2 regions of the Trinickia acidisoli genome follow, and region 2 is predicted to be linked to the other one. Evidence: predicted binding sites of a transcription regulator. Region 2 holds the regulator's gene; the other holds the start of a gene.

Region 1 (7,590 bases), on a different contig from region 2:
ACTTCCGTGTTGCGCGCGGCCGTTCCGCGAACTCGGAGCAAGAGCACGGCGCATGCTGCGGCGGCGTTGCCGCGGGCGAGATGACCAAGTGGTTCGATACGAACTATCACTACATCGTGCCGGAATTCACCGCATCGACCGGCTTTACGCTCGACGCATCGCGCCTCGTCACGCAATTGGCCGAGGCACGTGCCGCCGGCGTGAATGCGAAGCCGGTGATCATCGGCCCGGTGACGTACCTGTGGCTCGGCAAGGCGAAGGACGACTCCGATCGTCTCGCGCTGCTGCCCAAGCTGTTGCCGGTGTACGGCGCGCTGCTCGACACGTTCGCGGCACAGGGCGTGGAGTGGGTGCAGATCGACGAGCCGGCGCTCGTCACCGAACTCGATCCCGCATGGCGCGAAGCATTCACGACGGCCTATGAAGCACTCGAAACGCGCCGCGTGAAGTTGCTGCTCGCCACTTACTTCGGCCAATTGCAGGACAATCTCGCACTCGCGTGCAAGCTGCCGGTGGATGGCCTGCACATCGATGCGATCAACGCGCGTGATGAAGTGGCAACGGCAGCACGGGCACTGGCGGCTGACCGCGTACTGTCGGTGGGCGCGATCAATGGCCGCAACATCTGGAAGACGGATCTGGCCGCCACGCTCGAATGGCTCGAGCCGCTCGCGAAGCAACTCGGCGAGCGCCTGTGGATCGCGCCGTCGTGCTCGCTGCTGCACGTGCCGGTGGATCTGGCAAGCGAGCAGAAGCTCGATGCGGACATCCGTTCGTGGCTCGCATTCGCGCTGCAGAAACTCGACGAGTTGAAAGTGCTCGCCGGCGCGCTGAACCAGGGCCGCGCATCGATGGCCGATGCGCTGGCCGAGAACGCCGCGGCGATTCAAAGCCGCCGCACGTCGCCGCGCGTCCACAGCCCGGCCGTGAAAGCGGCCGTCGCGAAAATCGACGCGGCGCTCGGCAAGCGCGCGGGCCTCTATGACCAGCGTGCGAACAAGCAGTCGGCGATCTTGAACCTGCCTGCTTATCCGACCACGACGATCGGCTCGTTCCCGCAGACCGCGGATATCCGTCACGCGCGCAGCGAACACAAGGCCGGCAGGCTCGACGCAGCGCTCTACAAGGCCGCGATGCGCCGCGAGATCGAGCGTAGCGTGCGCGAGCAGGAAGCACTCGGGCTCGACGTGCTCGTGCATGGCGAAGCCGAACGCAACGACATGGTCGAGTACTTCGGCGAACAACTCGACGGCTACACGTTCAGCCAGTTCGGCTGGGTGCAGTCGTACGGTTCGCGCTGCGTGAAACCGCCGATCCTGTTCGGCGACATCAGCCGCCCGAAGGCGATGACGGTCGAATGGATCACGTACGCGCAGTCGCTCACGAACAAACCGATGAAGGGCATGCTAACCGGCCCCGTAACGATCTTGAACTGGTCGTTCGTGCGTGACGATCAGCCCCGCTCGGTGTCGTGCTATCAACTCGCGCTCGCGATTCGCGACGAAGTGCTCGACCTCGAAAAGGCTGGCGTGCGTGTGATCCAGATCGACGAAGCCGCGCTGCGCGAAGGCCTGCCGCTGCGTCGCTCGCAATGGGGCGAGTATCTGCGCTGGGCGGTGGAATCGTTCCGCATCACCGCAAACGGCGTGCGCGACGAAACGCAGATCCACACGCACATGTGCTATTCGGAGTTCAACGACATCATCGCGTCGATCGCCGACATGGATGCCGACGTGATCACGATCGAGACGTCGCGCTCGGACATGGAGTTGCTCGATGCATTCGACAACTTCAAGTACCCGAACGAAATCGGGCCGGGCGTGTACGACATTCACTCGCCGAACATCCCGAGCCAGGAGCACATCGTGCAGTTGATGAAGAAAGCTGCCGAACGTATTCCGGCCGAGCGCCTGTGGGTGAATCCGGACTGCGGCTTGAAGACGCGCCAGTGGGAAGAAGTCATTCCCGCGCTGAAGAACATGGTGGCGGCGGCGAAGACGCTGCGCGGCCAGGTGCAGTAACGCTACGTTTCGTCATGTTTTCCCGCTGCGTGCGGAGCGTCGCACGCAGCGGGATGCGTGCACGTCCCGTGCGGGTACATGCCCGCGTGCGAATGCGGTCATGCGGCAACGACATGACGACCGTGAGCACAGTGTTGGATCCGGCGATTGCGTTTTCTGGAGGCTCACCTCTTGGAGCGCGTCGCGCGTCCGTCTATCCTTGACGAGCTTGCGAAAGGCCACCCAGGCCGAAAGCGCTCGGCAGGTTAGACATGGGATCCATCCAGCATGAAAATCTTGGCGATTTCCGGCAGCGCGCGCGAGGCGTCCATCAACACCGCGCTGTTGATGGCCATGAAAGACCTCGCGCCGCACGGCTGCGAATTGTCCGTTTTTCATCGGCTCGACGTGCTGCCCGTTTTTTCGCCGGACGCCGAGGGTGAAAGAACACCGCTAGAAGTCGTCGATTTCCTGGCGCTCGTATCCGCTGCCGACGGCATCGTCGTCTCGAGCCCCGAGTATGTCCGCGCGATCCCAGGCGGCCTCAAGAACGCCATCGATTGGATGGTCTCGCGATTCGAAGTCGTCGGAAAGCCGATCGCCCTCGCACACGCCTCTCACCGCGGCGACGATATGTTGGCCTCGCTCAGGCTCGTGCTCTCGACGGTCAGCGATCGATTCCTCGAGCACGTGTTTCTGCGCATTCCGCTCATCGGAAAAACCCAGCGAGAAGCCACCGACCTGCTGCGTCTTCCTGAGCATGAGGCGAAGATCAAGGCGTTCTTGGCTGATTTCGCGGCCGAGCTTCATTCGAAATAACAGAACGCCGCGCCCCTCAAGACCCGAGCAACCCCGCGGCAATATTCACCGACAAACCCAGTACCGCGGCATTGAAAAAGAACGACAAGATCGACTGCGCCAATGCCGTTCGCCTGGCGCGCCGCGAGCATACCGACACGTCGGAGGTCTGCGACGCCACCGCGATCGTGAAGGAGAAGTACATAAAGTCCCAATAATCGAGCGGTTCGTCGTGTTCGGGAAATTTCAACGACGCCTGCCCCTCGCCCGCCTGGTGGTAATAGCGCGCGTACTCCAACGTAAATACCGTCGGAATCAGCAACCAAGTGCCGATCATCGTCGCGCCGGTCAGCGCGTAGTTGATGCTGGCCTGCCGCGCGCCGAGCCCCTTCGCGGCCGACAATTCGACGATGATGGCCACCAAGCTCGCGACCGCGGCAGCCGTGATGATCGCGAGCATCGCCGTCGCCCCCTCGTCCTCCCGCTCGGCCACGCGCTGGATATCCTGCGGGCTCGCTCTCGCCATGAGAGTCCAAATCATGACGAGATACAGCCACATGCCCACGTCCCACGCGAATAGCGGCTTCTGGATCGGCCTCAAATGCCATGGCTCGATAAAGTAAGCGATAACGCCAAGGGCCACGCCGATAAAAATACGCGGTCGGTTACTCAAGAAGCGAGCGATGCGCGCCGATGCATCCATAGAGTTCATATCGAGTTGAGTGGAAGGGTCGCCGCGTCGCACGAAACGGCTGGCGGCTATTATCGCCTCCCGTGCGGCCGGAAGCGTCGTTCGAGTGCCGATCGACGGCAAACGCCTTCGTTCGCGGATTTGCTATCATCCCTGTACATTTATACAGCCCCATCGTGCCGCCGTGCCGTCCCCTGCTCCGTCGCCCTCGTCGACCTATTCGTCGCTCTATTACCTGCTGAACTTCGAGCGCGCGCTGGCGTGGATCGCCGAGCGTTACGACGACCTGCTCGACGCAAGCGAACGCAACTTTCTCCAAGCCTTCCCCGATCTGCCGCAGCCGTCGCGCGCCCTGCTCGTTCGGATGTTGATGCGGCAAGGGTCGCTGTTTCGCGCAAGCCGGCTCGTCTATGACGAAATCGGTTGTCCGTTTCAAGCCGCCGGCCCGCTGGCGGTAATCGGTTGGGTCGATGCGGATGCCCCTTTGACGATCGACGAACTGTTCGCCGTCACGACTCGCCCCGAACTCGCGCGCCTATTTCCGGCCACGGGCGGCAACAAGCACGCGCGCAAATCGGCCTGGCTCGATGCCCTACGCGCCGATCATCCTGAGCCGCTACGCTACGGCGAGTGGGACATCGATACAGCCGATCGCGCCATACGGACCCTATTCGATCCGCTCTGCGACCGCTTCCGGCTCATGTTCTTCGGCAATCTTCATCAGGATTGGTCGGAGTTCGTGCTCGCCGATTTAGGCGTCTACCAATACGAGGCCGTGTCGTTTCCGCCGTCGGCACGCGCGTTTCGCACACGGGCCGATATCGATGCCTATCTCTCGCTGCAGGCCTGCCGCGCCGCACTCGATACGCTCACGGACGCGCAAGACATCGACACCTTGATTGCCGCAGCCACGGCCATCGACATCGACATCGCCAATCCTTGGCTCGACACGCGACGCGCGAAGCTGCTGTTTCAAATCGGCCACCATGCCGAACGCCTCGCTCGCTGGCCCACGGCACTCGATGCGTACACGCGCAGCACTTGGCCCGGCGCACGGCACCGACGCATCCGCGTGCTCGAGCGGGACGGGCGCTCGGCCGACGCGTTCGCACTGGCCTCGCACGCGTTGCTCGAACCGGAAGGCGAAGCCGAATGCCAGCGCGTCGCAAGGATGATGCCGAGGCTGCATAGAGCGGTCGGGCATTCGGCAGCACGGGCCGCCGGGGTCGCCGGGGTCACCCGCGAAAACGCGATCGCACGCGAGACGCTCGTCTTGCCCTGCCCCGACGAGCCATTCGCCGTCGAATACGTCGCACGCGACCATCTCAGCACCGATACGGCCCCCGTCTTCTACGTCGAAAATGCGTTGATCAATTCGCTGTTCGGTTTGCTCTGCTGGGAAGCGGTATTCGCCTCCGTGCCGGGCGCGTTCTTTCACCCGTTCCAACGCGGCCCGGCCGATCTGCACGCGCCCGATTTCTTGACGCGACGAGTCGAAACGTTCGCGCGCTGTCTTTCGCAACTCGATAGCAGTGCTTATCGTTTCACGATCCTGCGCCACTTCGAAGAGAAAGCCGGCCTGCAGTCGCCGTTCGTGTTCTGGGGAATGTTGACGCCGGAACTGATGGAACTCGCGCTCGAGTGCTTACCCGCCGCACATCTGAAACTATGGTTCACGCGGCTGCTCGCCGATATCCGCGAAAATCGATCGGGCTTACCCGACCTCGTGCGTTTCCTGCCCGCGCAGCGGCGCTACGAACTCATCGAAGTCAAGGGCCCTGGCGACAAGCTACAAGACAATCAAACGCGCTGGCTGCGCTATTGCATCGCCCACGGCATGCCGGTGCGCGTGCTGGACGTTCGTTGGGCACAAGGGCCCGATGATGATGAAGCGAAGGCCGCGGCATGAGCTACGTCGTCGCCGTTCGAACCCTCTGCGAATTCACGGCCAAACAGGGCGATCTGGATCTGCGCTTCACGCCATCGCCCACCGCGCTCGAAGGTATCGAAGGGCATGCGGCGGTCACGGCTCGGCGCAAGGCGGAACGTCAAGGAGGATATGAAGCGGAACTTACGCTAGCCGGAAGCTACGGTGAATTGTCGGTACGCGGCAGAGCCGACGGATACGACCCGGCGCTCAATCGTCTCGACGAGATCAAAACATATCGAGGCCAATTGGACGCGATGCCCGACAACCACCGGGCGCTGCATTGGGCGCAAGCGCTCGTCTATGGTCATCTGCTCTGCCAAGCGCAAGGACTCGCCGAGCTGAATGTCGCGCTCGTCTATTTCGACATCGGCACGCGCAAGGAAACCATCCTTACCCAGAAGCACGACGCGGCCGCGCTGCATCGCTTTTTTGATCAGCAGTGCGAACGATTTCTCGGATGGGCAATGCGCGAAAGCGATCATCGCGGCGCGCGCAATGCGGCACTCGAACGTTTGCCGTTTCCGCACGGCGCGTTTCGCAGCGGGCAACGCGAACTCGCGGTGGCCGTCTATCGCGCGGCACGCGACGGGCGCGCGTTGATGGCGCAAGCACCGACCGGTATCGGCAAGACGCTGGCCACGCTGTTTCCGGCGCTCAAAGCATGCGCACAAGGCCACGTCGAACGCATTTTCTTTCTGACGGCGAAGACACCCGGCCGAGCCCTTGCACTCGATGCGATCGATTCCTTGCACCGTTGCGACAGCGCGCTGCCGCTGCGAACGCTCGAACTCGTGGCGCGCGACAAAGCTTGCGAACATCCCGACAAGTCGTGTCACGGCGAATCGTGCCCGCTTGCACGCGGCTTCTACGATCGGCTCGCCGCCGCGCGCGAAACGGCGCTCGCGAGCCGCCGCCTCGATCGCGAGACGGTGCGCCGAGCCGCGCTCGCGCATGAGGTCTGCCCTTACTACCTTGCACAAGAACTCGCACGCTGGTGCGATATCGTCGTAGGCGACTACAACTATTACTACGACAGCAGCGCGCTGCTTTATGCGCTCACGCGCATCAATCAGTGGAACGTAGCCGTGCTCGTCGACGAAGCGCACAACTTGCTCGAACGCGGACGCAAGATGTACACGGCCTCGATCGAACAAGCCGCGTTCAAGGCGGCTGCCAAATCGACACCGGCCGTGCTGAAAAAGCCGCTGCAACGATTGCAGCGCGAATGGAATGCGCTCAATCGTGCGCAAGCGAGCGCCTATCAAACTTATGCCGAGGTGCCGGCTCGCGTGTTGTCCGCGGCGCAAAACCTGATCGGCGCGGTCACGGATCACCTGGCCGACGCACCGCTCTCGCTCGGCGACACCCTGCTGCGCGTCTTTTTCGACGCGATGCATTTCGTTTCGTTGTCCGAACAATTCGGGGAGCACTCGGTGTTCGACGTGCGTCTCAGCGGAAAAAGCACGGCCGATCAAGACCGGTCACTATCGACGCTGTGCGTGCGCAACGTGGTACCCGCGCATTTTCTTGCCGCAAGGCATGCGGCAGCGCGTGCGACCGTCGTGTTCTCGGGCACGCTCGCGCCCCAGCAGTTCTATCGCGACATGCTCGGTCTGCCCGACGGCACCGCCGCCATCGACGTCGAAGGTCCGTTCCGCCCCCAGCAATTGAAGATCCACGTTGCCGCGCACGTCTCGACGCGATGGCGCGATCGCGAACGCTCGCTCATACCGATCGTCGATTTGATGGCGCGCCAATATGCGGATCGTCCCGGCAATTATTTAGGCTTCCTAAGCAGTTTCGATTATTTGCAACGTATCGCCGAGCGCTTGCGCGAGCACTATCCGGAAGTGCCGATTTGGACGCAAGCACCCGGCATGGACGAAGCGGCACGAGACGCATTTCTGGCGCGCTTTCGCATGGCCGAGCGCGAAACCGGCAGGATCGGCGGGATCGGTTTGGCCGTGCTCGGCGGCGCGTTTTCGGAAGGGGTCGATTTGGTCGGGGAGCAACTGATCGGCGCGTTCGTCGCCACGCTTGGCCTGCCGCAAGTCAACGACGTCAACGAGGAAATGCGCCGCAAGATGGACGCGAAGTTCGGCCGCGGCTATGACTACGTCTACTTGTACCCCGGCTTGCAAAAAGTCGTGCAGGCGGCGGGCCGCGTCATC
Region 2 (7,590 bases):
GCATCCCCAGTCAATACGTATCGAAAACCTGCTGCAGCGCGGCCGGTTCGTGCTCGCCTGCGACCAGCGCGAGCATCAGGAGCACCCGCGCCTTATAGGGATTGAGCGTGCCGGCGCTGACGAAGCCGAGCGCATCGTCGGGCGCGGCCCCGTTGCGCATCACGTGACCCGAGCCTACGCGCGAAGCCCGCACGACGGCAACGCCGCGGGCGCGCGCTTCTCCGAGCGCCGCCTGCATGGACGCGTGGATAGAACCGTTGCCGGTGCCGGCCACGACGATACCGCGCGCGCCCGCGGCGGCGAGCGCATCGACGGCGATGCGCGACGCGCCCGCGTAGCTCGCGACGACGTCGACGAGCGGCCAAGTAGCGGCGACGACGAACGGCGTCGCGCTCGTGTGCGGCCGCACGGCGGCGCGTTGGAACTCGACGCGGCCGTCTTGCACCCAGCCGAGCGCACCGATCTCCGGCGAGTGGAACGCATCCACGGCATAGGTGCTCGTCTTGACGACGTCGCGCGCGCTATGGATTCGATTGTTGAATGCGACGAGCACACCTTGTCCGCGCGCGGCGCGCGAGCCGGCGACAGTGACCGCGCCGAGCAGATTCAGCGGCCCGTCGGCCGAAAGCGCCGACGACGGCCGCATCGCCGCGGTCATCACGACCGGCTTGTCGGTCTTGACCGTCAGATGCAGCGCATACGCCGTTTCCTCGAGCGTGTCGGTGCCATGCGTGACGACGATGCCGTCGATGTCCTCGCGTGCGGCCAACGCCGCAATGCGCTCGGCAAGCGTCGTCCACAGCGCGAGGTCGAGATCCTTGCTGTCGATGCTCGCGACTTGTTCGGCTTCGATGCGGGCAATCTGCGCGAGTGCCGGCACGGCCGCCAGCAACCGATCGACGCCGACGACGCCGGCTTGATAGCCGGACGTCTGGGCGGCATCGGCGGCGGAGCCGGCGATCGTGCCGCCGGTCGCGAGCACGGCAATACGCGGCAGCGCCGCGGGGGAATTGGAAAAATGAGTCGTGGTCATGGGCGCCATTCTAACCGCGCCGATCGTGGCGATCGAGCGGGCGAACGCTCGCCCTCGCCCGCGCTTTCGCTATGCGGCCTCGCGCAACTGCCCTGCCATGCCCGCTTCGGACAACTGCGGGGCGAACATTTCGATGAAGCGATAAGCGTACGCGCGCATGAACGCGCCCTTGCGCAAGCCCACGCGCGTCGTGCTGCCTTCGAATAAATGCTGCGTATCGAGCGCGACGAGTTCGGCATCGCGCTTCGGATCGTAGGCCATCGCGGCGACGATGCCGACGCCCATCCCGAGCTCGACGTAAGTCTTGATGACGTCCGCATCGATCGCGGTCAGCACGACGTCGGGCAGCGTGCCCACCTTGGCGAACGACGCGTCGATATGCGAGCGCCCCGTGAAATCGCGATCGTAGGTCACGATCGGATAGTCGGCGACATCCTCGAGCGTGACGCGCGCGCGGCTGGCGAGCGGATGGTGCTTCGGCACGACGACGACGTGGTGCCACGAATAGCACGGAAACGTGAGGATGTCGGGGAAGCGATCGAGCGCTTCGGTCGAGATCGCGATGTCGGCCTCGCCGTCGATGAGCATCTGCGCGATCTGCTGCGGATTGCCTTGCCGCAGCGCGAGCTGCACCTTCGGAAACGCTCGCGTGAACTCACGCACCACTTTGGGCAGCGCATAACGCGCCTGCGTATGCGTCGTCGCGACCACGAGATGGCCCGTGTCCTCGTCGGCATATTGCCTGGCGACGCGGCGCATGTTCTCCGCGTCGAGCAACATGCGCTCGATCAGTTGATGCACGGCCTTGCCAGGCTCCGTCAACCCCGTGAGCCGCTTGCCGCGACGCACGAAGATGTCGACGCCGAGTTCGTCCTCGAGATCTTTGATCTGCTTGGACACGCCCGACTGCGAGGTAAACAACGCATTGGCCACCTCGGTCAGATTCAAATTGCGGCGCACCGCTTCGCGCACGAAGCGCAACTGCTGGAAGTTCATGCGAGCGTCTCTCTTCGACAGGGGTTGGGTCATCGATCGTCGCGATGCGGCATGGGCCACGCTGCCGCTCGAGGTTCGCGCTGGGCGGATCTGCCGACTGCCGGCACGCACGTCCCGCGCGCGTCCGAACATGGCTTCCGGCACCCGCCTCGTCCGATGTCTTTTTGTTAGGGCCGGCCCAGTCTAGGCGATGCCGCTTATTCCATGAACAAATAAATCCTCATTTTTTAATGCCGATTTCTGCTAAAGGCGACGTGGGGTCGCAACAACAGGGTTGAAATTCTCTCGATACTGTATAAAAATACAGGCACCTGTCTATCCATACAGTGACGCCCATGACCAAACTCACCGCCCGGCAGCAGCAGGTTTACGATTTGATCCGCCATTCGATCGAGCACAGCGGCTTTCCGCCCACGCGCGCCGAAATCGCGGCGGGGCTCGGCTTTTCCTCGGCCAATTCGGCCGAGGAACATCTGCGAGCGCTGGCGCGCAAGGGCGTGATCGAGTTGGCGGCCGGCGCATCGCGGGGCATCCGGCTGGTGGCGTCCGACGACATGCCGCATCAGTTCACGTTGCCACATCCGGCATTGATGCAGTTGTCTCTGCCGCTCGTGGGCCGCGTCGCGGCCGGTAGCCCCATCCTCGCGCAGGAGCACATCTCGCAGCACTATGCGTGCGACCCGGCGCTCTTTTCGAGCAAGCCCGACTACCTGTTGAAGGTACGCGGCCTGTCGATGCGCGACGCCGGCATTCTCGACGGCGATTTGCTCGCCGTGCAACGACGCAGCGAAGCGAACGACGGGCAAATCATCGTTGCGCGGCTCGGCGACGACGTCACGGTCAAGCGCCTAAAGCGGCGCCCGAACGGGATCGAGCTCATCGCCGAGAACCCCGATTACGAGAACATCTTCGTTGCGGCCGACAGCGCCGACTTCGCGCTCGAAGGCATTGCGGTCGGCCTGATTCGCTCGACCGAATTCTGACTCTGAACACCGTCTGAACACGTTTGGGAGACGCCATGGATCGCCTTGCCCGCCTCATGCCTTTTCGCACCTTCGGCCGCCTGCGCCACTTGCGCGGTCTCGTTGCCTGCCCACCGCTCGAGGCAGTCGCCCCGAGCCCTGCGCGGCAAAACGACAACGCGTCGCTTGCGGGCATGCAGCCTGCCGCGCTGCCCGCATTCGCTCGCGTGTCGCTCAATAGCGCGTTGCATGCGGAGCCGGCGCGACGAGCACCCGTGCGCGTCTATCATGGCGCGTCGCGCGTCATCCTCGTCGGCACGATCGACGCAGTATGCAAAATGATCGATCGATGCATCGACGACGAACGTGCCGGCGCACCGGCCCCACGGTGGGGTTAATCGTTTTTCGCGTGGTAAGCGCGCTGCTTGCACCGGCAACGCTGCACACACGATAGCGACGGCTCGAGGCGTCGAATGTGTGTCGACGAATGTGTGTCGAATGCGCGGCCAACGTTGCCTATCCTCGCGAGATCGCCATTTTTGGTAGGGATCGTTTTCGCGTAGTCTCTGTCGATTAGCATTGGACATCGACAAAGGCCTCCGTCTCATGACAACTGAAAACCGCTCCAACGCCCGAAAACCGCTGGCAGCCGCCGTCGTGGTGGGCGCCGTGATCATTGTGGTCGCCCTGGCCGTCTTCGCTTACGCATCGCCCTACCTCGTGTTGAGCAAGCTGCGCGATGCCGTGCAGGCACGCGACGCGCAAACGATCGATCGCTACGTCGACTATCCGGCGCTGCGAACGAGCCTCAAGCAACAAGTGACCCAGATGTTGAGTCAGCGAGTCGATACGGAAAAGCTCCAGCATCCGCTTGCCGCGCTCGGCGCGCTCGTCGGCATGGCGCTCGTCAATCCGCTCGTCGATGCGTATGCCACGCCCGATGGCGTCGCAGCCTTGCTCGAAGGGCTGCCGCCGCAAGGGAAACCAGGCGAGACGCCGCCGCCTGTCGGCGAGGAGCAACCACAGCCAGTGCAGCCGGCGCAAGAAGCGCCCTCGGCACCTGCTTCGGCTTCGGAACAAACGGCTGCGGCGCCCGCCAAGGGCAGCGCCGGCTATCGAGACATGAGCACGTTTGCCGTCACCTATACGCGCGACACCGACACCCCGCCCTACAGCATCGTCTTTCATCGCCGCGGGTGGTTCTCGTGGCAACTCGATGCCGTCGAACTCGCGCCATAGCGCGCGGTCAGCCCACCCGCGCGCAGTCGAGAGCGTCGACTTGACCGGCCGAGAGCGAGGCGAAGGCAAGGCATAGCTGCGTGCAGCGCGGCGAAGCCGGTCCTTCCGCGCGCTTAGCCGCCTGGACCGCCGGCATGCGCCATGGCCGCAGCCATGCTGGCGTCCTCTTGCTCGTGCGGTGCCGAAACCGCAACGAGGATGCTGCACGAAACGCGGTCGAGAAGCTGCGTGTTGCCGGCCCCCATCCACCATCGCGACAGCCCGCTGCGTGCGCGATGGCCGACGACAATGAGGTCGACTTTTAGCTGATCGGCAAGATTGGTAATTTCGTCGATCGGATGGCCGAACGCAAAGTGCCCGTGCGCTTGTACGCCACGCTCCGTCAGCCAATCGACGCCTTCCTGCAGGATTTCCCGCGCGGCGTCCTCGAAACGGCCGCACGCAACGTCCGTCAGGAGCCCAGCGCTTTGGGCAATGCTCGTACGCATGTCGACGACGGACAGCAAGTGCGTTTCCGCCTTCAGGTCGAGCGCGAGGTCGGCACCGCATCGCAACGCTTTGCGGCCCTCGCGCGAGCCGTCATAGCACAATAGGATTTTTTTGTAGCTTGCCATCATGGCCTCCCAGCCCGCGCGAATCGCGGTTCTTCATTTCAATCATGGTGCGCCGCAGTTGGACTGACAAGGCTAGGAAAACGCCTAGCCCGCCCTCGTCTCTATGCGCATGCACCACGGCGGCGAAAGCGTGCGTCGCTGCGTTGCACCACCGGGCGGCGCCACACTAGCACCACGCCGGCACGAAGCGCGAACGCGCGATGCAATAGAATGATCGCCTTCGGCCTAGAACCTTGGTGCGGTGCGTCTCGTTCGTCCTCATGTCCAATAACGCCATCGAATTTCGCGACGTGGTGAAGCACTATGGCGATAAAGCCGTCGTCGACGGCTTGTCGTTTCACGTCCGTGCCGGCGAATGCTTCGGCCTACTCGGCCCCAATGGCGCGGGCAAAACCACCACGCTGAAGATGCTGCTCGGCCTCGTCGAGCCCGACTGCGGAGCGATCGCGCTATGCGGGCAAAGCATTCCGTCCGGCGCCCGCTTCGCGCGCCAGCGAGTCGGGGTCGTCCCACAGTTCGACAATCTCGACCCCGATTTCAGCGTACGAGAAAATCTGCTCGTGTTCGGCCGCTACTACGGTTTATCGCCGAGCAAAACCCGCGCCATGGTTCCGGATCTGCTTGAATTCGCACGCCTGGAAAGCAAAGCCGACGCGCGCGTCGGCGAGCTTTCCGGCGGCATGAGACGCCGTCTGACGCTCGCTCGCGCGTTGATCAACGATCCCGACGCGCTGATTCTCGACGAGCCGACGACCGGCCTCGACCCACAGGCGCGCCATTTGATCTGGGATCGATTGCGGTCGCTGCTCGCGCGGGGCAAGACGATCCTGCTGACAACGCATTTCATGGAAGAAGCGGAGCGGCTCTGCGATCGGCTGTGCATCATCGAGGAGGGGCGCAAAATCGCCGAGGGGGCGCCGAGCGCATTGGTGGCGAAGGAAATCGGCTGCGACGTCATCGAAGTCTACGGTCCCGATCCGGCGACGTTGCGCGACGAACTCGCGCCGTTCGCGACCCGTACCGAGATCAGCGGCGAAACGCTATTTTGTTACGTCCGGGACCCGGCGCCGGTCAACGAGCGTCTGGCGGGCCGCTCGGGCTTGCGGTACGTGCACCGCCCGGCCAATCTCGAAGACGTGTTTCTGCGGCTGACGGGACGTGAAATGCAGGATTGACCCGCTCCACCCCGATGCAACGGACGTTGCACCGCCGCCGCTTCGAAAGCAGGCAGGTGCCAAAGACGATGCTTACCGCATCAAAGTACGATGCGCACGACGGTTGAGAGAACGAAAGATGGATGCCCCTCCTTACGATACGCGCGGGCGGGCGCGCGACACCGCCAAAACCGAGCGCGCGAGCCGCTGGCGGCTTGCGCTGCCGGCCAACGCAACGAACTGGATCGCGGTTTGGCGACGCAACTATCTCGTTTGGCGCAAGCTGGCGGCGGCGTCGATGCTAGGCAATCTGGCCGATCCGATGATCTACCTGTTCGGCTTAGGCTTCGGACTCGGCTTGATGGTGGGCCACGTCGACGGGGTCTCCTACATTGCATTCTTGGCCGCAGGCACGGTCGGCTCGAGCGTGATGATGTCGGCCACATTCGAGTCGATGTATTCGGGCTTTTCGCGCATGCACGTGCAACGAACGTGGGAAGCGATCATGCATACGCCGCTCACGCTCGGGGACATCGTCGTCGGAGAAATCATTTGGGCGGCGAGCAAGGCGGTGTTGTCGGGGGCGGCCATCATGCTCGTCGCCGGCGTGCTCGGCTATGCGCGGTTTCCGTCGATGCTGCTCGCGCTGCCTGTCGTCGCGCTCGCCGGGCTCTCGTTCGCAAGCCTCGCGATGATCGTGACGGCGCTTGCCCCGTCGTACGACTTCTTCATGTTTTACCAGACGCTCGTGCTTACGCCGATGCTGTTGCTCTCAGGGGTGTTCTTTCCGCTCGCGCAATTGCCCCAGGCCGTCCGTCGCGTCGCCGCGATCCTGCCGCTCGAACATGCGGTCGAATTGATCCGCGCGGCCATGCTGGGACGTCCCATCGACGAAATCGCGGTACATCTGGCGGTGCTGGCCGCTTATTCGATCGTACCGTTCTTCGTCTGCGCCGTACTGTTTAGGCGCAGATTGATGCGATGACATGTGGGATGTCGGCGTGCGGCATACCGGCGTATCGGCCCGGCGCGCATGCCGCGATTCGCGGCGGCCCAACGGCGCCGCAACGGCTCACGCTTCGTCGTCGCTCCACGGGATCTCGACGTCGCTGATAAAAGCGACGGTCGCAAACGGACGTGCCTCGTGCCGGCCGATCTTGCCGTCCGCACGTTGCCATTCGACGCGAAAAACGACTGACGGAGTATCCGCAAGCAGCCACACCGTGCGAATCTCGTCCGGGTCGGCCTCTTCGACAGGGCCATCGAGCGAGATCAGGAGCGTCTGGGGCCAAAGGCCGCCGTCAGGGTCGTAGATGCGCTCGCCGTCGGGAATCGACGTGAACGCCTCGACGCCGATCGTGGCGCAGGCATCGACGACCATCTTGCCGAGCGCCTGCAAAACCGCCGTGGCACGCATGGAATTGGCATGTCGGATCGCGAGGTCGCCGCGCGTCAATGCCTGCTCGAGTTTGGGGTGGGTCTTGTGTGTGCCCATGATGGTGTCGTAGCTCGCTTGGTTCTCGGGTGATTCATCGCCGGCGGCGCGTCAACGCGCCGCCCAATGGACGAATCCTACCATTTGCGCCGTGCCG

Evidence for each region. The regulator LexA, encoded in region 2, represses DNA repair genes until DNA is damaged. The targets are predictions, from matches to a motif close to ACTGTATNNNNATACAGT.
Region 1: the regulator LexA is predicted to act here: its motif matches at 3,642-3,659, upstream of J3485_RS25110 (VRR-NUC domain-containing protein).

The regions. Positions count from the first base shown of each region.
Region 1 is NZ_JAFLRG010000002.1:1,502,021-1,509,610, forward strand. Features, by position in the region: gene metE (5-methyltetrahydropteroyltriglutamate--homocysteine S-methyltransferase) at 1-2,021, shown strand, start outside; gene J3485_RS25100 (NADPH-dependent FMN reductase) at 2,289-2,819, shown strand; gene J3485_RS25105 (DUF1345 domain-containing protein) at 2,836-3,501, opposite strand; gene J3485_RS25110 (VRR-NUC domain-containing protein) at 3,674-5,398, shown strand; gene J3485_RS25115 (ATP-dependent DNA helicase) at 5,395-7,590, shown strand, end outside.
Region 2 is NZ_JAFLRG010000001.1:2,237,097-2,244,686, forward strand. Features, by position in the region: gene J3485_RS10270 (asparaginase) at 11-1,042, opposite strand; gene J3485_RS10275 (CysB family HTH-type transcriptional regulator) at 1,103-2,029, opposite strand; gene lexA (transcriptional repressor LexA) at 2,365-3,012, shown strand; gene J3485_RS10285 (hypothetical protein) at 3,048-3,389, shown strand; gene J3485_RS10290 (DUF2939 domain-containing protein) at 3,598-4,230, shown strand; gene J3485_RS10295 (universal stress protein) at 4,344-4,844, opposite strand; gene nodI (nodulation factor ABC transporter ATP-binding protein NodI) at 5,105-6,019, shown strand; gene nodJ (ABC transporter permease) at 6,138-6,983, shown strand; gene J3485_RS10310 (hypothetical protein) at 7,071-7,493, opposite strand.